Regions from separate parts of the Sporosarcina sp. 179-K 3D1 HS genome, predicted to be linked through region 3. Evidence: riboswitches for the same ligand, from Rfam matches in the RefSeq annotation. Region 3 holds a riboswitch; each other region holds the start of a gene.

Region 1 (5,815 bases), on a different contig from region 3:
GGACGAACGATCCGACAATCAGTTTTGGATCCACCGTGGCAGCCAAATCTGCGAGTTGTGCGACTGCCAGGGTCGGTGCGGCTAAAATGGATACGATGCCTGTCGCGGGTTCGATGTTCATGAACGTCAGCGCCGATGTCAAAGCCGCTTCGATCGTACCCCAGAGGCCGAAGAATTTAAATGCGCCAATGAAGAAAAAGACCGCCGCTACCGCTGGGATGATGAGTAAGAAAAGCAGTTCTGCCCCCTCTTTTGCAGAAGCGAATATGGTATGAAGAAATCGGGTTTTGGGAGTGAAACGCGGAAGTTCTTGGAGTTCCACTTTTTTTGTATCTCGATAGATTGTTTTGGATAAGAGGATTGGGACGATTATAATTGGTAGAAAAATGGAGAGGACGATGAGCGGAAATGCTTGGATGCCGAATACAGATAGGGCAATGAGGCCTAACACCAAGGTCGCGAACGATTGTGGCGATTGAACCATCGTCGCAATGGCGATTTTCTGCTCCGCCTTCGTCGCTTTGGCTTTGACGAGAATCGGGCCGGCAATTTTTCCGGCTGCGTTAATGTCACCGAGAATGTTGTAAACACTTGGCACGATGACAGAGGGATTGATACGGAACCATTTCATGACCGGAACAAACAGACGGATCAACCCGTCCGTAAAACCGAGACGCTCCAACAACCGCCCAAAAATGACACTGATGATGATGGCGATCCCCACTTCACTCGTCAGGAAAATATCGACGACAATCGGTTTCACTTCACCGATGACCGTATTGAAAAATGTTGACAGGGAATCCGGAACGGCGAGCAAGATAACTAACGAGGCAAAAACCAATAAAATTCCGATCACTTCAAACAGATGCCATTTCGCCCGGGCTGATTTCGGCTTCCGCGGAGACGCTTGTTCTTTTTCCATGACTAACCTCCTTGCTTTGCTTTAGTTTATGTGCGTTTTCATTATTTGGTGTTTGAGGTAAGGGTGGTGAGGGGGCATTTTCGGGCTCAAGGGAGAAGCTGTTGTGGCGCGGGGTAACTCTCATGGCAATCAGGCGAACTGTAAGGGCTATTCCCGAAACTGTCAGGGCGCAGGGAAACTCTCGTGGCAATTGATCCAACTGTAGTAGGAGTATTTGGTAATCAAGTAAATAAATGCCCAAAAACAGCTCCACAGAGAATCGTCTCATTAGGAGCTGTTCGTTCTACACCATTTTCAATAATGCCTCTTCCCCGCTCATCCCTTTGCGTATCCCAAGCCGTTCCGCTTCGATCGTGACCGATTCAAGCGGCGCTTTCAACAATTGTTCGATTGTTTTAACCCCCACCGCACGGCCCGCAATGATTTGGCGATCGATCAGCAGGGTGTTGAGCAGTTCCACGTCGAGTGCGCCGCACATAATATAGCCCACGTCGTTTGAAACTGTCAGCAACGTGGTTTTCGGTAGACGGACCGTCGTGGCGGTGAACGCGTGGCCGTCCAGGAATATCGGTGTCAATGAAACCATTTCCTCTGCCTCCTCCCCTCCTATGTATATGAACCGGCACCTGGTTGCGTGACGGAGATTCCCTTTGATACCCCAAGGATTTCCATAGGCGCAGTTGACCTTCCAATCCATCTATGTTTATAATGGGGCAATCCAACTTCATAAGATTCACCGCTAGGGGTGCTCGCACAGAGCTGAGAGAGGCATTGGCCTTAACCCTTATAACTTGAACCGGATCATGCCGGCGTAAGGAAGAGGTGTTGAGCAGTTACATTCTGCCGGTCTGTGTCCGGTTGTGCTTTCGAATGTCTTTCATCCACTTCTTCTTCAAGAGGTGGATTTTTATTTTGGGCAAATAGAAAGGGGATATCAGACATGAAGTTCACAGACCGTTTGCACGAGAAGACGTTGCCGATATGGAGGCAGAATCACGCACATCCGTTTGTCCGAGGAATCGGAGACGGCACGTTGGATCCGGATAAGTTCCGTTTTTATATGGTGCAGGACTATTTATATTTGATAGATTATGCGAAAGTGTTTGCGATCGGGGCAGTGAAGGCGACTGATTTACAGACGATGGGACGATTCGCTTCTTTACTGGATGGGACCCTGAATACGGAGATGGAACTGCATAGAAGTTATGCCAAACGATTCGGCATTTCCGAGGAAGAGCTGGAGTCGGCACAGCCTTCGCCAATCGTGCTCGCGTACACCCATTACATGCTGCATGTCTGCCAGAACGGCACCGTGGCGGAAGTCGTCGCGGCACTGCTGCCATGCGCTTGGAGCTATTGGGAGATCGGGAAAGAGCTAAGCGCCATTCCGGGGGCAGCGGATCATCCGTTGTACGGAGATTGGATCCGCATGTACGCTTCCGAAGAATTCGGTGAACTGGCGTCTTGGTGCATCGAACTGATGGATCAGTATGCGGAAGGCAAACCGGAGCATGAGTTGCAAAGGCTGGAGGAAATTTTCTTGAACACGACTCGTTTTGAATACATGTTCTGGGACATGGCGAATTCGAAACAGATGTGGCCAGGAGCCGAAAACCACCATGCTCAAGTTTGATGGTGTGTCATACAGTTATGATGGTCAGACCAACATCCTGGATCGCTTGAGCTTTCAAGTATATCCAGAGGAATTCATCTCGATTGTCGGGGCGAGCGGTTCAGGGAAAAGCACGCTATTCCGACTCGCGACAGGGCTGGCATCTCCATCAGCGGGCCGGATCGTTTTCAATGGAAAAATAGACGAGCCGCTTCTCGGAAATGTCGGCTATATGCCGCAACAAGATTTGTTGTTGCCATGGCGTACCATTATTGAAAATGCTTGCCTTCCGCTTGAAGTGAAGGGAATGAAAAAACGGGCCGCCCGGGAACGGGTTGTGCCTTTATTGGATCAGTTCGGCCTTGGGGGAACGGGTGAAAAATATCCCGCAGAATTATCAGGCGGCATGAAGCAGCGGGTCGCCTTTTTGCGAGCCGTTCTCTCCGGAAGTCCGCTACTATTACTAGATGAGCCGTTTTCCGCCCTCGATGCGATTACTCGCCTGTCGATGCAGGAATGGCTGCTCCGGCAATGGGACCTTCAGAAATCGACGATCCTTTTCATCACCCATGACGTGGAAGAAGCACTCTTCCTGTCAGATAGGATTTTCGTCGTGCAAAACTCACCTGTCACTTCATTGGAAGAAATGGTAGTGCCGCTTCCGAGACCCCGGACGCGAAAAGATTTGCATGCACCCGCCATCTTGGCGCTGAAGGAGCAATTGCTGGAAACACTGAAATCCGAGGTGAGGATATGAGAAACCCCTCTTCTGTTGCCATCGTTGCCATCCTACTCGGTGTTTGGGAAGCCGGCGCCCGATTATTGAATAAAACCTTCATCCTGCCCTCGCCTGTGCAAATCGTCATCCGGCTGTGGGAGTTGAAGGAGGTGCTGCTCCTCAAGCATTTGCCTGTCACGTTTACGGTCATTGTCATTGGGTTGTGCTTATCCATCGGTATGGGAACAGCCGTAGCGGTTTGGATGCATGCCAAGCCGGCTGTGCGAAAAGCGGTCTATCCACTGCTCATCGCTTCGCAGATGATTCCGGTCATTGCCCTTGCCCCCATTTTCGTTCTGTGGTTTGGCTATACAATTTGGAGTAAAGTGGCCGTCACAGTCCTCATTACGTTTTTTCCGATTACGGTGAACACTTTCGACGGCTTATCGGCGGGTCAAAAAGATGCCCGGGAATTACTACGGACAATGGGCGCCACCCCGCGCGATATTTTTTGGAAGTATTCCGTGCCGGCTGCGCTGCCCCATTTCTTTTCGGGATTGAAGATTGCGGTGACGATGAGTGTCATCGGTGCTGCCATCGGGGAATGGCTCGGAGCACAAGCGGGACTCGGTTATTTCAGCAGGCGCATGATGACGCAATTTGACGGAGCGGCTGTGTTTGCGCCGATTCTCGTGTTGACTGGAATTGGCATCCTTTTATTTTTATGTGTTGCATTGATTGAAAAACGATTGTTCAAGTGGAGGTCTCAAAATTGAAGAAACTAGTGGTTTTACTGGCGAGTGCCGTGCTGCTGCTTATAGTAAGTGCATGCAGCCAAACGGAAGAAGAACAAAATCAAAAGGTGAGCATCATGCTGGATTGGTATCCGAACGCGGTGCACAGCTTTTTATATGTAGCGCAAGAAAAAGGCTATTTCGAAGAGGAAGGAATTGAAGTGGATATTCAATTCCCAGCAAATCCATCAGATCCGATCAACTTGGCGGCAGCCAGCAAAGTGACGCTCGGTATTACCTACCAGCCGGATGTGCTCATTGCGAAGACGGAACAAGGAATCGGAATCAAATCTGTGGGCACGCTTGTCCGTTCCCCTTTGAATCATGTGGCATTTTTACAGAGCAGCGGCATTGCCAGTCCAAAGGATTTAGAAGGCAAAACGGTCGGTTTTACGGGAATTCCATTGAATGAAGCAATGCTAGAGACGATGATGGAAACCGATGGCGCCGACTACAGTAAAGTGGAAATGGTGGATGTCGGGTTTGAGCTCACTTCCTCTTTAGTTTCCGAAAAGACAGACGCGGTCATCGGCGCGTATATTAATCATGAAGTGCCCCTTCTGGAGCACGAGGGCTTTCCAACGGGCCATATCGATCCGACTGAGTACGGCGTTCCTTCTTTTTATGAGCTTGTGGTCGTAACGAGCGATGATACATGGGAGAAGGAGCATGAAAATATCCGAGCTTTTTGGCGGGCGGCCGGAAAAGCGTTTGCCGATATGGAAAATGACCCGGACGAAGCCTTATCGACTTTATTGAAACATCAAGATGAAGCCAACTTCCCGCTTGTTGAGGAAGTGGAAAAAGAATCTCTTTCCATCCTTCTTCCGAAAATGAAAGCCCCAAATGCGTTCGGGGAGCAGGATGCAGAGACGTGGAAAGTGACGGCGGAGTGGATGTTGGAGACGGGGCTGTTAACCAAAGAGCCTGATTTGGATGGGATATTTGTAGAGATGTAAAGATGTACAGGAATACTGTCAGAGTTAACCGAAATAGCCAGTGGCGGGAGTTCCCGTCAACTGGCTATTTATATCATGGTTTTCACGCTTCCTTCGTCCGACGATATACTTTCCGACCGTCATATGAGTAGACGATCGGTTTTTCATTGACGTACGTCTCCAGATGGACGATCCGTCCCCAAAGTTGATGAAGATAAGGAAGCACGTTTTCTAAATAAGGCAAATCGAGTTCGGTTCCTTCATAGTGATGCTTCAAATACAATTCCCCGTTGCGAAGATAGTCTCCGTCTTCAACAACGATGTACGGGAATCCCCCGTTAACGCGCATGGACACCAACCGATCTCGGATTTCTTCGAAGTCCTTTGTGCTGATTTTATATTCCGCGCCTTGTTTCTGGAAAATATATAAGTCCTCTTGCTCGATCAATTCCTTCGTCAAATAATTCCGGATGAACGAGCTATCCGACTCGACTTCCCGGACGTCAAATAGCATGCTCCGTCCTGTTCCCGGCTGAACCCCGAATTTGCGCATTTCTTCTGTCGGATTGTCATAACGCCTTTCAATGTCTTCGAAAATTTTTAGACCCAAGTAATATGGGTTAATGGACGTAGGCGACGGTTGAATGACGTTGGCGTTCAGTTTGGCAAATTCCAACGTTTCCGATGGCGTCATGTCCATTTCCCGCAAAATCCGCTGATGCCAATACGTCGCCCAACCTTCATTCATTATTTTCGTTTCCATCTGCGGCCAGAAATACAACATTTCCTCCCGCAACATCGTCAGAATATCCCGCTGCCATTCATCGAGCT
Region 2 (5,815 bases), 110 kb from region 3:
TCCCTGCGGCAATGAATGCCCGAACCCCGGCCAAATCCGGCAACTCCACCCCACGACGTGGAACCATCGGATGATGGAGTATCGCACCACTCAAACTATCTTGATAATGAAACAATAAACTCGCCGCGATATTGGCCCCATTCGAATACCCGATCGCCACTATATTGGATCGGTCAAATCCGTATTTTTCGGACGCTTCGTCCAGGAACCGGTGCAACTCCCCTGTCCGGAAAATCAAGTCCTCCTCGTCAAACACGCCTTCCGCCAAACGCCGAAAGAAACGGGGCATGCCATTCTCCGACACATTGCCTCGGACACTGAGCACCGACGCTTGCGGATCAACCCATTCAGCTAATGGCAATAAATCCCGTTCCGTCCCGCCTGTGCCGTGCAGCAGAAGCAAGATCGGCCTCGCGGGATTCGTTCCTTCTTTGAAAAGATGAATCATTCCTTCACCTCGTTATTTATCTTTAATTCAAGATAAATATAACAATGCCCATTTTGACTGTCAAAAAGTCTGTTTCACTGCAAGTTCGAAATGCGCCAATATTGCCAGGCGACAATCCGGGACATCCACGCCAACCCTTTGCTTTCTGCCAGATGGATGTCTTCCCACTTCCCGTCACCACGCGCTAAATACACTTCATGATGAGGTGCTTGGTCATGATAGCCCCAAATATCGAATAAGCCATCCCGCCGCATGACCGCTGTCACTTCATAATCGATTTGCGGAGCCGTAGTCAACGGATTGCCGCCCGCATGCTGGAGTAGAAAACCGGATTCCTCTTCACCGTGATCCAACCGTTTCAACGTGATGCCGTCGGGCGATGCAGCCGCCCGTTCCCGATAACGTTTCAAATAGTTATAGGCGACAGACTCCCCCACCTGCTTTGTAAAGGTCAATGGAGAACGGTCCAAGTCATAGGCGAGTCCGACGTCGACCCTTGTGCGGAACCCCTTTCCTTCCGGGTTGAAACCTCTCCCATCTCCTTTGAAATAGTGATTCGGAGAAAGGACATTCGGATTGGTCACCCATTTGTCTGCCAAGAAAGTCGTATACCGAAACTTCCAACGATCCACCTTGTTCCGGGGTTCCTTCTCTTGGATAGGCAGCAGCAATTGACTCGGAGGATCAATTTCCTTCGTTATCCAAAACTGTTCCACTTCGGCTTCCTCTTTTGTAGCAAACGGATTCAAGCTACCAAACACTTGAGATACGATGGATTTACTGACATTCAACTGTTCTTCGGACTGTGCCAATGGACGCTCCGCATGAATGGAGTAGGTGGAAGGTTCATCTAATGAGATATCCCGGTCGATATAACGATTCCTTCTTACCGTTTCTACATAAACTCCGTTGCGTAAAATATGATATTCTTCAATATCTTTTATCTTCTCCCATGACAATGCGATTTGCGTCTTGGCAACGATGGTTGTCATGACGATGGATTGAAGTGGATTCTCCTTATTCTTTTCCTCCGCGAACGCTGACGTTTGAAGGACGATGACATCGACCACTTCCCCGTTTTCCAGCCGTTCGATCGTGTACGTATAGAGTTTTGCATGGGTGAAATCCCCATCACTGAATTCGGCCACCGTCCCTTCGTACAGATGTGTCCCATCTTTATACACACGATACAGTCCGCCGACGTCATTCCATGTGAATGAAATCAGGTCCGCCTCGTGCAAGACTGTCTTAATCTCAAATAGTGGCTGCATAGATGCGAAGCCTCCTTTATCCTCCATGTTTGCTTGTTTTCAAAGAGACTAAACCTGGTCAGGCATCTTATTATGAATTCCCTCCTTGCCATCGCTTGAAACTATGTTATAGTGGGGGTGAAAACAAATTTCATGTATCGCCACTAGGGGAGTCCCGTAGAAGGACTGAGACGCGTATGGATATGCGGACCCTTGGAACCTGATCTGGTTGAAGCCAGCGGAGGGAAGTGGAGTGGTAGTTTTGATTATTCCATTTTTCAACACGCCCGCTTCCTGATCCGATCAGGAAGCGTTTTTTATTTCCAACAAAGGAGTGGATCCTCATGTCAAATTCAACAGAACCTCTTTTACAAAAATTACGGGAGGAGCAGCCTCTCGTTCACTGCATTACGAATATTGTCGTGGCCAACTTCCAGGCGAATGGCTTGCTTGCTTTGGGCGCTTCCCCTGTGATGGCGGACGCGGTCGAAGAGGCGGCAGAAATTGCGTCAATCTCCTCTTGTACCGTCCTTAATATCGGTACGTTGAAGGCGGTGACGGTCGAGGCGATGATCCTTGCAGGCAAGAGTGCCAATGAGCACGGAAAGCCGGTCATCTTGGACCCGGTCGGAGCTGGAGCGACTGCGTTCCGCAAGGATTCCGTACTGCGTATTTTGAAAGAAGTCGATGTCACGCTCATCCGTTGCAATGCCGGAGAAATTGCAGCCATCGCAGGGGCTGATTGGCAATCCAAAGGCGTGGATTCCGGAGAGGGTGAAGCTGACGTTGTGAAATTGGCAAAACAAGTCGCCGCCACTCACCATTGCCTCGTTGCAGTATCCGGGGAGGTCGATATTGTCACGGACGGACAGGACGTCTTGTCCATTACAGGAGGACACCCACTCATGACGCGCGTAACTGGTGTCGGTTGCCTATTAAGCTCGGTCGTAGGTGCTTTCTTAGCAGTGGCTAATGAAAAGCGGTTGGAGGCGGCCGCCACCGCATTGACTTTTTATAAACAAGTCGGGGAACAAGCGGCAGCGACGGCTACCGGCCCGGGGGATTTTGCAGTTTATTTCCTAAATGGCTTATCTTCACTAGAAAATACAATTGAGAATTTCATTCCACAAGGAGGTGTCTCATCATGACAGCAGTAGCGTTAACGATTGCAGGTTCGGATAGCGGAGGCGGTGCCGGCATCCAAGCCGACCTGAAGACATTCCAGGAATTGGATGTATTCGGCACATCCGCACTGACCGCCCTCACGGCGCAGAACACGCTCGGTGTGCATGGCGTCTATCCGATTGAAGTCGGTGGTGTCATTGCTCAGGTGAAAGCGGTCTTGGACGACTTTACCGTCGGTGCGGTGAAAACGGGCATGCTCTTTTCGGCTGACATCATTACAGCAGTCGCACAGGCATTGCAGATGTATGGACCACCTGCATTGGTCATCGACCCCGTCATGATCGCAAAGGGAGGCGCCTCCCTCTTGCAGCAGGAAGCTGTGCTAGCGTTGAAGGAAGAGCTCCTCCCGATTGCCACGGTGATCACGCCGAACATACCGGAAGCGGAAGTGCTGACAGGGATCGCCATCGAAACGGACGCCGACGTATTGAAAGCTGCGGAGAAACTGTTGGAGCTCGGGGCCCATTCGGTCGTCATGAAAGGCGGCCATCGCCACAATGAAGAATTTGCAGAAGACCTGTTCCTCTCCGCGGACGGCGAGCGGTTCACTCTCCGCTCAGAACGGATTAATACGAAAGACACCCACGGAACCGGCTGCACATTTTCAGCTGCCATCACAGCCCGGATGGCAAGCGGAAAGCCAGCTGGGGAAGCTGTGATTGATGCGAAACATTTCATCCAAGCAGCCATCCGCGATGGATTGAAGCTAGGCGCCGGACATGGACCGACCAATCATTGGGCCTACCGCCGCCTAGGAGAAAGTGCAGGAAAGGGTGTTGTTTTTGTCGATTAAAGAGCAGTTGAAGTTGTATTTCATTATGGGATCAAATAATACCGGGGATGCCAAGCCACTCGACGTATTAGAAGCGGCTCTCCGTGGAGGCGTCACCTGTTTTCAATTGCGGGAAAAAGGGGAAGGCGCATTGACTGGGGAAGAAAAGCGGGAATTTGCATTAGCCTGCCAACAGCTTTGTAAGCAATACAACGTCCCGTTCATCGTCAATGATGACGTTGAATTGGCGATGGCTATCGATGCGGACGGCGTCCATGTCGGACAAGACGATGAGGAAGCGGGACGGGTGCGGGAACAGCTCGGCCCCCATAAAATCTTGGGCGTTTCCACCCACACGTTGGATGAGGTGGAAAAAGCGATTGCCGCCGGAGCCGATTACGTCGGCATGGGTCCCGTTTATGCAACGATCTCGAAAGCGGATGCCAAGCCGGTCGCGGGGACGGAATTGATTCGCAAAACGACTTTAATTCACCCCGACTTGCCGATTGTCGGCATCGGCGGTATTACACTGGATAATTTCGCACCGGTCATCCAGGCTGGTGCCAGTGGAGTGTCCTTGATCTCGGCCATTGCGTCGTCTCACAATCCATATGAAACGGCACGGAATTTCGCAACAGCGATAGACGACACCATACAGAGGGAAGGAATTTCATCATGAATACACGCAAGATGGTCATTATAACAATGTTCGTGGCGATTGCCGTAGCGGGTTCGGCGTTCGTTTCATTTCCGGCAGGCATCGCACGGGCCTATCCGATCCAACACGCCGTCAACGTCATCGCGGCGATCATGCTCGGACCGGTTCCCGCCGTCATCATCGCCTTTTTGACGGGGTTGGTCCGAATTTTGACAGGAACCGGTTCCTTATTAGCATTCCCTGGCGGCATGATCGGCGCGTTCCTGGCGGGTGTCATGTATAAGCGATTCGGCAAAGCGTGGCTCGCCGGTGTCGGCGAAATGGTCGGAACGGGCATCATCGCCTCATTGCTCGCCGTCCCATATGCCAAAATTCTGATGGGTACGACCTTCACCGCATTTTTCTTTGTCCCGCCCTTCCTCGTATCGAGCGTAAGCGGCGCCTTGCTTGGCCTCGTACTGGCAGCCCGATTGCAGGGTACCCGGATTTCGGCGAAAATCGGTCAAGTGGAATAGATTAGAACGACAGCGGCACTTAGATGGCCGCTGTTTTTTTATCCGTCACTTTTTGTGGGATATCCGTCATTCTTCACGGAATATTCGTCACTTTGATGTACTTATCCGTCACTTCGAGAAAGATATTCGTCAAGTTTACAAGTCTATTCTCAAATCAGGACTTTACTCACACATTTATACGAGACAAATAATATCCCAATTCAGTCCGATTCTCGACACCCATCTTTTGAAAGACATTTTGCAAATGCTTTTTCACTGTATTCACACTGATAGTTAGCGTCTCTCCAATTTCCTTATTCAATAAACCTTGTCGAACCAATTCCACAATTTCCTGCTCACGCTTAGTTAATCTTGCCTCCAAAATTGGATTGCTCTTCTCCCGACCAATGATTGACGCAGCATGAAAGGCACCTTCAATTGACTTCACAAGAAAATGCAGTCGATTTCGATCTTCTTGGCTAAAAAGAGCTTCCCCTTGCTTCCTCACCAAACCGATCACCCCAACCAAATCCGATTTATCATAAATGTAAATTCCCATTTCATCGATATAACCGAACCGATTAAAAAAATGGAGCGCGAACTCTGTCTTATTAAATTGCTCTAAACACATGACATCCTTTATTTTCAGGATGGGGGCCGTGGGTACTAAAGTCGGTATATTCCTAGGTGCCAATACATCATACGTGTGAAACGTTTCAAAATACTCATACATCGATTGATCTTCAATATTAGTGAAAATCGGATCAATCAGCCGCCCTTCTTCATCCAGTAACCAAAATAAATTGGTATAGCCAAACACTTCAAAAAGACAATCAACCACTTTCTGACGATAAGCTGTCAAGCTGCTCCTATCAGGGTCAAATGCAACCCGGTCCAAACCTTCCATGATCTTGTTGTACTCTTTCTGCGTCAATTGCAACAAGTAATCTTCCTCCCGGTTCAGAATATTATAAATGGTCATATAACTCTTTTGGGTAATAGTATCCG
Region 3 (5,815 bases):
AGCGGAATTTCTCCACTTGGCTCCACGACGTCCCGCCTGCTCCCGCCACGTCGATGAAGGCCACGCCTGCATCGCACAGCTTCCGCGCCGTCTCTCCGTCAATTCCCCAACCAACTTCTTTAATTCCGACCGGAACGTCCAACACAGCGCATAGTTGCTCAATTTTCCCAAGCAGGCCGGCGAAATTCGTGTTGCCATTCGGCTGGATAACTTCCTGGATACTGTTTAAATGAAGGACGAGCATATCGGCATCCGTCATCTCGATAATCTTCCGGCATTCGTCATTACCGAATTCATAGTTGAGCTGAACCGCGCCCAAATTAGTGATGATCGGGACATTCGGCGCGTATTTCCTCACTTCGAACGAGGCATGATGCGCATCTTTGTCAAGAAGCGCCCTCGTCGATCCGAGCGCCATCACCCAACCCCGCTCTTCCGCAGCTTCCGCCAAATTCCGGTTAATCGTCTCCGCAAAGGCCGTTCCTCCGGTCATGGAGCTAATGAGGAAGGGGGTTCTACACGCATGACCCAAAAAGGAGGTTTCTATGGAAATGTCGGCAAAATCAATTTCCGGAAGCGCATTGTGAATAAAAGCGAGCGATTCAAAGCCCGTGGAAATGTTCTCTCCCATCACGTTTTCATTCAATGAAATTGTGATATGCTCGGATTTTCGCTGCTGAATTGAATCCGTCAACAGTAGACACCTGCCTTATGTTCAAATGGAATGATCTTTCTGTTACTCACTTTGTATTTCTTCTACCGTTTGCTCTACTTCTGCGCGTGTCATTTTTTCTCGCCCTTCTTTCATGGCGTTTAACGTTTTATGAGCCAAGGCAAGGGGGAGACGGCAGAATAACAAAATGCTTTTCTTATGAAGGGACTTCATATATTCATCCGCTTTTGCCAAGTTTTCTTCCGCGTATTCAAATAGTTCCGCGCGCGTCCAGCCATCGGGCACAAAACTGACCCCACGTTCCCCCAAATCCTCTTCCTCATTACGCAAAATATTGACGGCTTGAAGCCCGCGCCCATAACCAATGGCAAGGTCACGGTCGGTTTTTTCATCGGCATAGTGCGCCCAAAGATCCGAAAGCATGACGCCCACAAGTCCTGCGACGTAATATGTATAGTCATCCAAATCTTCACGTGTACGGATGTTCCAGTTGGCCTTTGACCATTTGGCCATGCCCCATGCCATTTCACGGGCAGCGTCCGCGACAATCGGCCGAACATCCATTGGGCAAGCTTGCAGCCACTCTTCCAAACGAATGGTCACGTCAGGCATGATTGATTTTACCGGCTCCAGAATCCGGAAATACTCTTCGTTATTAAAAGGTCGTTCAAATAATTCGCTGACTTGCTGCAAAATTTCATATTTAACGACATTGTCCAAGTCGGCATGATCTTCAATTTCATCAATTGCACGGAATATCAAGTAAGCAGAGGCAACCGAATATTTTAATTCCTTTTGTAAAAAAGTGATCGGGATGTAAAATGTACGGCTCGTCTCTTTTAGTACACGCATGGCGTCTTTTGGAAATGCAATCTCAGCCATAATAAGCTCCTCTCTCCACCCTTAGTTTTTCCCCTACTAACATGGTAACTCAATTCCTGAAAAAAATATAATAAAACAGAAAGTGGTGAAAAAGGCGACAACCCCACAACCTAGCAACCATTCCGAATTATCCCTAAGTTTCCGATTACACGGGCGACTGTCACCATTAACCCAAGTATGGTACACTAACTCCGAAGACAATAGGAAACAGATCACTGGGGGCGCCATTCGGCTGAGAGGAGACAACTCCGACCCTTAGAACCTGATCCGGGTTAAACCGGCGGAGGGAAGTGGCGGATACGTTTATGTAGATGCAGATCACTTCTCCAGTGGTCTCTTTTTTTATGTAAAAATTGAATGGGGAGATGAATGAAATGGAATTGAAAGATCAAGTCGTTTTGGTAACAGGAGCAGGCCGGGGGTTGGGAGCCGAAATTGCAAAGGCATTCGGGCGGGAAGGTGCAAAAGTGGTCGTCAACTATTTTTCCAGTGAAGACAAGGCAAATGCGGTCGCAGCTGAGATTGGGGATAATGCCCTTCCAATCCAAGCGGACGTGCGCAACGCGGAAGATGTGAAGCAATTATTCCAACAGGCAAAAGAACATTTCGGCCAAGCGATTACAACGATCGTCAACAATGCCCTTGTCAACTTTTCATTCAACGGAGACGATCGGAAGCAGTTGGACACGATTGAGTGGAGCGATTTCGCCGGACAATTCGAAGGCAGTGTCAAGGCGACACTCAATACATGGCAAGCAGGCCGAACGGATATGGTGAAAAATAAATTCGGTCGTATTATCAATATCGGAACCAACCTATTCCAACATCCCGTCGTACCGTACCACGACTACAATACGAGCAAGGCCGCCCTTCTGTCGATGACCCGCAATATGGCGAAAGAGCTCGGCCCAAAAGGCATCAACGTCAACATGGTCTCCGGCGGGTTATTATTGAAAACGGACGCCAGTGCGGCCACACCCGATTTTGTGTTTGACATCATTAAGGAGAACACCCCTCTTGGCGAAGTCACCACACCGGCTGAACTAGCAGACGCGGTCCTCTTCTTCGCCTCCCCTTGGAGCCGTTCCGTCACGGGACAGAATTTGATCGTCGATGGCGGCTTGGTGATGAACTGATCCTCTATTATTATGGGTAATTGATGAATTTCACCAAATGGTAACCACCCTGCTTACTTGCCAGTTAGCGGAGGGTGGTTACCCTTTTGTCTTGGTATACAAAGCAAATTTTGCGATAATAGCCGTTGTCCTTTCCTAGCTGACAGCAGGCTCCATAACGTTTCACTTAAACTTCTAAACGCTCCAAACCCAACTTCTCAACGTTTACACCCACCCTCGTAACGTCCACCTTGTATTCCCCATTAAGTTTTGCCTCCAACATTGCGTATCAAAAGTTGCTTTCGTTAGATACTTATGACTGAAATGATTTTAGTTGTAAGGGAGGATTACTATGGAGGCGACAACTTACAAAGGTAACAATAAAATGATCACGGGCATTGTCTTTGGGGTCCTTACATTTTGGCTTTTTGCACAAGCTATGGTGAACGTAGTTCCAGCAGTGCAATCCGATTTGGGTATTTCGCTAGGAACTTTGAACATCGCCATCAGTTTAACCGCGTTATTCTCGGGTATTTTTATTGTGGCAGCGGGCGGCCTTGCGGATCAAGTCGGGCGTAAAAAAATAACATATGTTGGATTGATTTTAAGTATCATCGGCTCTTTATGTTTAGTTTTTACGAACGGTGCGTTTCTACTCATCGTCGGTCGGATTATTCAAGGTCTTTCGGCAGCGTGTATTATGCCGTCAACCATCGCTTTAATGAAAGCCTATTTCGAGGGGGCAGAACGGCAACGTGCCCTTAGTTATTGGTCCATTGGTTCTTGGGGCGGTTCCGGTGTCTGTTCATTCGCGGGTGGTGCCATAGCAACCTATTTAGGGTGGAGATGGATTTTCATCTTCTCCATTGTTTTTGCGCTACTTGCTCTCTGGTTGATGAAAGATGTACCTGAAAGTAAAGGTGAGAAATCGAGAAACAAGTTTGATATCAGCGGCTTGATTGTTTTTATTATTACAATGGTTGCATTAAATATCTTCATCACACAGGGCGCTGACCTAGGTTGGACGAGTGCACTCACATTAACGCTACTGGTCGTAGCAATCATCGGGATTATCATCTTCATCAAAATCGAAAAAGGAAAAGCTGGCGCACTGATCGAATTTGGGTTATTCAAAAATAAGGCGTATACAGGAGCTACCATTTCAAATTTCCTGCTAAATGCGGTTGCTGGAACGCTTGTGGTGGCAAATACGTATGTCCAAGTCGGGAGAGGCTTCACTTCTTTTCAAGCAGGAATCTTATCGCTCGGCTATTTAGTTGCGGTTCTTGGGATGATTCGCGTAGGTGAGAAAATACTGCAAAGAGTGGGAGCAAAAAAACCGATGGTATGGGGGACGATTTTAACCGTAATTGGTGTAGGGGTCATGGGACTCACGTTCTTACCCGGAATCACTTATACGATTATCGTATTTATCGGTTTTGCTTTATTCGGCATCGGCTTGGGAATGTATGCGACACCTTCTACGGATACGGCTGTTGCGAATGCGCCCGATGATAAAATTGGTGCAGCATCCGGAATATATAAGATGGCGAGCTCGCTGGGCGGTGCATTCGGTGTAGCTATTTCCGCGACAGTCTACGCTTCCATATCCGCGGTGAGCAATGTCTCGTTGGCTGCATCCGCGGGGATTGCTGCAAACGTTATTTTCGCCGTCGTTGCATTACTCTCTATCATCATTCTTATTCCAAATAACACAGGACTAAAAGAAAATATCGTGGACGAAAGGGCGATGAAAGGATGAAGAACCAACTCATGAAAATGCTTGACGAGCGAAAAGAAGAAATGATTCAAATCCGCCGTCATTTGCATGAAAATCCGGAGTTATCCTTTAAAGAGGAAAAGACAGCGCAATATATTATCGATTTTTACAAAGGGAAAGACGTTGACATTCAAACGAATGTTGGAAATGGATATGGTATCATCGTGACTATCAAAGGCGGGAAACCTGGTAAAACGATTGGTCTGCGTGCGGATTTTGACGCATTGCCCATCCATGAGGAAGCCGATGTACCCTTCAAATCGAAAAATGAAGGAGTGATGCATGCTTGCGGGCATGATGGGCATACAGCCTATTTACTCATTCTTGCGGATTGCTTGATTCAATTAAAAGCAGAGTTATCAGGGACCTATAAAATCATCCATCAGCATGCGGAGGAAGTACCGCCCGGTGGAGCAAAAAGTATTGTTGAATCCGGCCTCCTGGATGACTTGGATGCGGTATACGGGATTCATCTATTCCCAACGAATCCGGCCGGCGACGTCGGTTACCGCAGCGGCTATGCAATGGCAGGCCGCACCTACTTCAAATTGACGATACAAGGTGTCGGCGGTCATGGATCATCCCCTCATTTAGCGAATGATGCCATCGTAGCGGGTGCATATTTCGTAACGGCCGTTCAAACCGTAATCAGTCGTCGATTGAACCCATTTGACATGGGAGTGATCACCATCGGATCATTCGACGGCAAAGGTCAATTTAACGTTATCAAAGACAGCATCGAGATTGAAGGCGATGTTCGATATATGACTGCCGAGACGCAGGAATTGATTGATAAGGAAGTCCATCGGATTGTAAAGGGCATTGAAGCGGAATTCGGGGTGACATGTGAACTGGAGTATGTTCCGGATTATCCGCCGCTTTACAACGATCCTGAGATTACAGCCGGTGTAGTTAAAGCCGTCGAAAATTCAAAGGAACCGGAAATTAAGAAAATCGTCGAATTTCAACCATTCTCCGGCTCAGAAGACTTTGCCTACTACGCAGCAAAATTCCCAGCTTGCTTTTTCTATATTGGCAGCAAACCGAAAGGCGTGGAAAAGGCCTATTTCAACCATCATCCAAAATGGGATATTGACGAAGATGCCCTACTCGTTGCGGCAAAAGCAGTGGCCGAAGTTGTTTGTAGTATCGGGGAATAGAAGAGGTGCCAGGTACTCTAATTTTTGTACCTGGCATCATAACCCCATCCTCCTACACAGGTGCACTAACCTTTGATATGATGAAGGTAAATCATCAGGCACACATCTACGGAGGAAACCATGAAAAAAGTCGCGGTCATCCAAGATCTATCATCGTTCGGTAAATGCTCACTCACAGCTGCCATTCCCGTCCTGTCGGTAATGG
Region 4 (5,815 bases), on a different contig from region 3:
TCCCGGATATCATTTTTCTTATAAAAACTGACCCATCCCAAGGCCAACCCTTCCGCACATGCAGCTAACCACATATTCTGTATGGCGCAAGCAGTGGAAAGAATATCCGTTTCCGGAATTGAGTTCCTTCCCAACACATGCGAACCACCTCTTGTCGGGTCGCAAGTTACACAAATAGTGAGCGGCGCTTCTTTTAGTCCCTCCACTTTGAGTCCGAGAAATTTTGTTTCTTTTTCCCCTTCATAATGAATGGCCAGTGCACGTCTTTCTTTGTCGGCTGCCCAAGCCAACTTCTCTTTGACCGCCGGATCATCAATCAAAATGAAGTTCCACGGCTGCATGAATCCGACAGAAGGCGCATGGTGCGCCGCATTAAGAATACGGTGGATTTTTTCTTCCGGAACCGGTGTCGGCAAAAAAGTCCGGATATCCCTTCTCTGGTAAATGGCCTTATAAACGGCTTCTCTCTCTTCATTGGAAAACATGGAATTCCCCCTTTTCAACACTCCTCATTATACCAATAAGCGATGCGCAGAGATAATGAATTCAAGCCCACCTGTTTCCTTATATCCTATAATATAAAAAATCTGCCAGCTATTTATGACTGGCAGATTCGAAAATGATTAATAATGTAAGCTTTCCATATGCTTGCATTTAGTGCAAACCCGATGGGCGCTTTCTTCTATATAAATGTGCACACAGTTTTTCTGGACAACTTTCAATTGCTGTTTCAATAAATACAGCTGTTGTTTCCCCTCAGCAATTTCATGGATCAGTCGGTCCGCGTCCATCATGAAACCCCCTCCTCTATAATGGAAATTCAACGATAAATGGAACCGCCCGCTTCTTGGAATTCCTTCGCCTTTTCCTGAAGTCCTTGCTCGATCGCCAATTTTTCTTCCAAACTGTTCTCATCTGCAAATTTCCGGATGTCATGGGAAATCCGCATACTACAGAATTTCGGACCGCACATGGAACAGAAATGAGCGACTTTCGCACCTTCGGCAGGAAGCGTTTCGTCGTGATATTCCATGGCACGCTCCGGATCGAGGCTTAGATTGAATTGGTCTCTCCAGCGGAACTCAAAGCGCGCTTTCGACAAGGCATCATCCCGTTTCTGTGCGTTTGGATGTCCCTTCGCCAGATCTGCAGCGTGAGCCGCTATCTTATAGGCGATGACCCCTTCACGGACATCGTCTTTATTCGGCAAGCCGAGATGTTCTTTCGGTGTGACATAGCACAGCATTGCGGTGCCGAACCAGCCAATCATCGCCGCCCCGATGGCCGAGGTAATGTGGTCGTAGGCAGGTGCAATATCTGTAGTCAGAGGCCCTAATGTATAGAAAGGCGCTTCCTGACAAATTTCCATTTGCTTATCGACGTTTTCTTTAATCAAGTGCATCGGGACATGCCCTGGACCTTCAATAATCACTTGCACATCGTGCTTCCATGCAATTTTCGTCAATTCTCCAAGCGTTTCCAGCTCAGCAAATTGCGCTTCGTCATTCGCATCGGCAATGGAGCCCGGACGCAAGCCGTCCCCCAAGGAGAAGGACACGTCATACGTTTTCATAATTTCGCAAATCTCTTCGAAATGGGTATACAAGAAGCTTTCTTGATGATGAATCATGCACCATTGCGCCATGATCGAACCGCCCCTGGATACGATTCCCGTCATTCGGTTGACCGTCAACGGGATATAGCGCAGCAACACACCTGCGTGGATCGTGAAATAATCGACTCCTTGTTCTGCTTGTTCAATCAAGGTGTCGCGAAACACTTCCCATGACAGGTCTTCCACTTTTCCATTGACCTTCTCCAATGCCTGGTAGATCGGGACCGTACCCACCGGCACCGGTGAATTGCGGATGATCCATTCCCGTGTCGTATGGATGTTTTTTCCCGTGGACAAGTCCATGATCGTGTCGGCACCCCACCGAGTCGCCCATGTCATCTTCTCGACTTCTTCTCCGATCGAGGAAGAAACCGCCGAGTTACCAATATTCGCATTAATTTTTACATGGAAATTCCGGCCGATGATCATCGGTTCTGCCTCAGGATGGTTAATGTTGGACGGGATGATTGCCCGTCCCCGCGCCACTTCACTGCGGACAAACTCCGGGTCCAGCCCTTCCCGAATGGCAATGAACTCCATCTCCGGCGTGATGATCCCTTTTCGGGCGTAGTGCATCTGTGTCACATTTTTTCCTTTTTTCGCACGCAACGGTTTCCGTTTCAGAAGGGGGAACTGTTCATCCTCTTTCACTTTCACAGCTATATAGCCGTTGTCCTCTGGCTTTACTTCACGCCCTTCATATTCCTCAACATCACCACGTTCCAAAATCCAGCTTTTCCGAATTTCCGGTAGCCCTTTTCGGATGTCCACTTCATAGCCCGGTTCGGTATACTTCCCGCTTGTGTCATACACACGGAACGGTTCATTCGGAAATTCACCGTCTTCCGTGATGGTCGGCGATAGCTCAATCTCCCGCATCGGTACCCGGATATCGTCCTGTCTCCCTTGGATATACACCTTTTTGCTCGCCGGAAAACAGGAATGGATGTGAATCGGTGTTTCTTCTGCCGCTTTACTCATTGGTCATCGTCCCCTCATCATTTTTTCGGGTGCACCAATGACTCTTGCCATGAGGGAAAGGCGTGCATGAACGCAAAGAGACCGGATCCAATTTGAATCGGACCCGGTCTCCAAAACATACGTCATGTATGCTTTATTAATAAATCGAAACTTCCCCACGCTGGTACGAGCCAGATCAGGTCCAAAGAGTTAGGAAAACTTCAACGCTTTTCCCTCTCAGTCCGGACTCACCGGACACCCCTAGTTCAACACTATGAAATTGTTCGAACAACTCCAGTTTAGCGAAGAATCGGAAAAAGTCAACAACGACTTTGGAATCAATCCTTGTACGGATCGAACTCGTTGGCTCCCGCCATACAGACGCCTATCGGCTTCAACACATGCCTTATATCAATCGTATCTTCATGAGCATCGAGTACGGTTTGCAGTCTCCGGTAGACAAACGGGCTCTCATCGGTGCCGCCACCACGGAGTTCGACGCCAAACCGTTTCACCGCTTTGTCCATCATGTCCTGGGAAATCTGCCCGCCCGTCCGGGTCCGCTTTTTCCAATTCATCTTTCCGGCCGCTTGCGTCCGGCTCATGATCCGACCCGCTCCGTGGACAGTGCTATAGAAGGCGTTTTTATTTTCTGCATTGTCCTTGCCTTGCACAATGACGGAAATGTCCCCCATGCTGCCTCCGATAAATCCAAGTTGTCCCGGTGCGGAAGGCGTCGCCCCTTTCCGGACCACGATGCGCTCTTTGCCGTCATGGATTTCTTTCCATGCGAAATTATGATGGTTATGCACCTCGAACTCGGAGGCTGCTCCGAGGATGGACAGCACTTCATCCATCACATAGTCGCGACCGGCATACGCATATTTCCCGGCAAGTGTCATCGCCCGGTAATACAAATCACCCAATTCACTATCCAGATCGATCAATGTCGGTGCCTGCTCCATGCTTTCACCAGGTGCCCGGTCCGAAAATGCCCGCCCGTTCGCCAAATTTAGAAAGCCGCTTGCGGTCTTATGGCCAAAGCCGCGGCTGCCGAAATGGTTGGCGACCCATACGTCACCGGTCTCCTCTTCAATGAGGATATCGACGAAATGATTGCCGGCTCCCACGGTCCCGAGCTGGTCGACTGCCAGTTTTTTCAACTTGTCGTGCTCCTGCTGGCCAATTTGGCGGAAGACATTCCAATCCGGGTCATCAAACAGTTCATGGTCGACCCGCTCCTTATTCTTCCGGCCGATGCCAAATGAAATTCGGGAAGCAATCTCGTCCATGATCCGGGGAATGTCGTTTTTAATGTCATCAAAGTGCAGATTAGTTTTCACCGCTTTATTGCCGCAGGCGATGTCATAACCGACGCCGGAGGGCGAGATTTGATTATCATAGACGATCACTCCCCCGACTGGTTGGCTGTATCCATAGTGGCCATCCGCGCACAATACGCCGCCCACCACATTTCCCGCTTCCAAACAATTATCGAATTGGCGCAACGTATTCGTATCGTGTTCGCCAAATACTATTTTCCGCATGAAGTGTTCTCCTCCCTGCCAATCTATCATCTATTATTATTTCATAGGGGGAGGGAGAAATCCAAATTCTCACTTCACAACATTTTTCCCAGCCAATCGGACGATTGCGCTCATAGGTGGAAGGGATTATAATAAGAATACAAGTTTCCTCGGGTCCCAGTAGCTCAGTAGGATAGAGCGACAGCCTCCTAAGCTGTAGGTCGCAGGTTCGATTCCTGCCTGGGACGTATTTATAATTTACATTGTACGACCCGATAATTGACAAAATAAAAGAACGACACCTCGGTAATATACCAAGTAGTCGTTCAAAATTGTCATAATTGCCTATTTGATTAGTGGTTCGTCAGCAAGACACCTCTTAATATCAAACCAACCAATTATTTTAGCACAAAAACATCTTTACTCGTTCGCCGTTTTGAACGTGATCGTTCGATTCATCTCGTCCAACTGGCTGACATAGTATGTTTTACCCGCTTCGATCGGGGTTTGTTCCCTCGTTTCCATATGGTACCGGGTTGTGCTACCGGTGTCTTTGTCCATCCCATAGAGCAGCTTGACCGTTTCAAAAAATACCGATTCTCTGCCCGCTTCCTTCCGGATTTTCAAGTTGGAATCCAGTGTGATATCCAGTTCTTCCGCTTCGAAGGAATAATCCTTTCTCCCCTCTCCATTTTCAACCGTCATTTTAATATTTGTCTGATAAGTCATTCTGATTTCCCCTTTCACATTATAATAAACCAAACTAAACTCTTATATTCCCCAAATCCACGGTTTCTAATCTTTTTCTATAAATGTCGGAATTTTTAGCATATAATATAATGCAATAAGAAAGGAGCGGTTCACATGCAGAAGTATGGCAAGGATTTCATTCTATTTCCGGACGTTCTCGTTATGGGTGTTATTTGGATAGGTTGTACTATTTTCACGGTTCTTCATCTCTTACAATTCAGCACCTGGGTTGCGATTGCGTTTGGCATGTTGACTTATGCTACGAATGAATATGTGATTCACCGTTTTTTATTCCACATGAAACCCCCGCGACATCCATCCTTGTTGAAATTGCTTCGTCGACTGCACTATGACCATCATGTGTACCCTGATAATTTGAAATTACTGTTTCTGCCGCTTTGGTTCAGTTTGCCCGGTTTTATTCTGTACTCTTTCATTGTCTATGGAATTACAGGCAACATTTCAGTGACTATCGCATTTGCCACCGGCTTGCTTGGACACTTCCTCTTCTATGAATGGAAGCACTACGTTGCCCATCGGCCGATCACTCCACGGACACAGCACGGGAAGAAGATTAAAAAACACCATCTCCTTCATCATTTTAAGAACGAAAACTATTGGTTCGGCGTCACACACATGACATATGATAAGGCCCTTGGTACGTATCCGGATAACCGATCTGTTGAAAAAAGCCCGACCGCCAAAAATTTAGAGAAGCGTGCACGAACATGAAATTTTCCTACCTTCTCAAATTCGACAAAAAGAGACGTTTTTCGCGTTTTAAAGGACTTTACGACTATGGTAAAAAAGACTTGAATCTATTATATTTAAGTTACTAGCTTGTTGTAAAAATTTTCGGATATTTATACAGAAAACGGATTGCGAGGGGGGCATTACATGAGAAAATTTAAACAGCAAAGAATAATCCTGACTATCGCCATCTGTAGTCTTTGTGTATGGTTTT

What was found. Region 3 has a riboswitch for thiamine pyrophosphate ahead of AB1K83_RS11025 (3-oxoacyl-ACP reductase). Riboswitches for the same ligand answer to the same signal wherever they lie in the genome.
Region 1: linked by a shared signal. The riboswitch ahead of tenA (thiaminase II) and the one ahead of AB1K83_RS11025 (3-oxoacyl-ACP reductase) in region 3 are both predicted to bind thiamine pyrophosphate.
Region 2: linked by a shared signal. The riboswitch ahead of thiM (hydroxyethylthiazole kinase) and the one ahead of AB1K83_RS11025 (3-oxoacyl-ACP reductase) in region 3 are both predicted to bind thiamine pyrophosphate.
Region 4: linked by a shared signal. The riboswitch ahead of thiC (phosphomethylpyrimidine synthase ThiC) and the one ahead of AB1K83_RS11025 (3-oxoacyl-ACP reductase) in region 3 are both predicted to bind thiamine pyrophosphate.

What each region holds. Positions count from the first base shown of each region.
Region 1 is NZ_JBFEGI010000001.1:71,613-77,427, forward strand. It holds gene AB1K83_RS00350 (hypothetical protein) at 1-922, opposite strand, end outside; gene AB1K83_RS00355 (YunC family protein) at 1,206-1,508, opposite strand; TPP riboswitch at 1,654-1,757, shown strand; gene tenA (thiaminase II) at 1,863-2,555, shown strand; gene AB1K83_RS00365 (ABC transporter ATP-binding protein) at 2,542-3,291, shown strand; gene AB1K83_RS00370 (ABC transporter permease) at 3,288-4,028, shown strand; gene AB1K83_RS00375 (ABC transporter substrate-binding protein) at 4,025-5,005, shown strand; gene AB1K83_RS00380 (SpoVR family protein) at 5,088-5,815, opposite strand, start outside.
Region 2 is NZ_JBFEGI010000007.1:2,898-8,712, reverse strand. It holds gene AB1K83_RS10445 (alpha/beta hydrolase) at 1-448, opposite strand, end outside; gene AB1K83_RS10440 (DUF3238 domain-containing protein) at 523-1,719, opposite strand; TPP riboswitch at 1,855-1,962, shown strand; gene thiM (hydroxyethylthiazole kinase) at 2,043-2,846, shown strand; gene thiD (bifunctional hydroxymethylpyrimidine kinase/phosphomethylpyrimidine kinase) at 2,843-3,676, shown strand; gene thiE (thiamine phosphate synthase) at 3,666-4,334, shown strand; gene thiW (energy coupling factor transporter S component ThiW) at 4,331-4,828, shown strand; gene AB1K83_RS10415 (response regulator transcription factor) at 4,995-5,750, opposite strand.
Region 3 is NZ_JBFEGI010000007.1:110,063-115,877, reverse strand. It holds gene fni (type 2 isopentenyl-diphosphate Delta-isomerase) at 1-694, opposite strand, end outside; gene AB1K83_RS11030 (squalene/phytoene synthase family protein) at 737-1,555, opposite strand; TPP riboswitch at 1,763-1,861, shown strand; gene AB1K83_RS11025 (3-oxoacyl-ACP reductase) at 1,930-2,691, shown strand; gene AB1K83_RS11020 (MFS transporter) at 3,023-4,432, shown strand; gene AB1K83_RS11015 (amidohydrolase) at 4,429-5,610, shown strand; gene AB1K83_RS11010 (pyridoxamine kinase) at 5,731-5,815, shown strand, end outside.
Region 4 is NZ_JBFEGI010000001.1:62,287-68,101, forward strand. It holds gene bluB (5,6-dimethylbenzimidazole synthase) at 1-485, opposite strand, end outside; gene AB1K83_RS00295 (hypothetical protein) at 624-794, opposite strand; gene thiC (phosphomethylpyrimidine synthase ThiC) at 821-2,596, opposite strand; TPP riboswitch at 2,732-2,848, opposite strand; gene AB1K83_RS00305 (RtcB family protein) at 2,914-4,122, opposite strand; tRNA gene AB1K83_RS00310 (tRNA-Arg) at 4,276-4,349, shown strand; gene AB1K83_RS00315 (hypothetical protein) at 4,522-4,830, opposite strand; gene AB1K83_RS00320 (sterol desaturase family protein) at 4,966-5,583, shown strand; gene AB1K83_RS00325 (glycerophosphodiester phosphodiesterase) at 5,749-5,815, shown strand, end outside.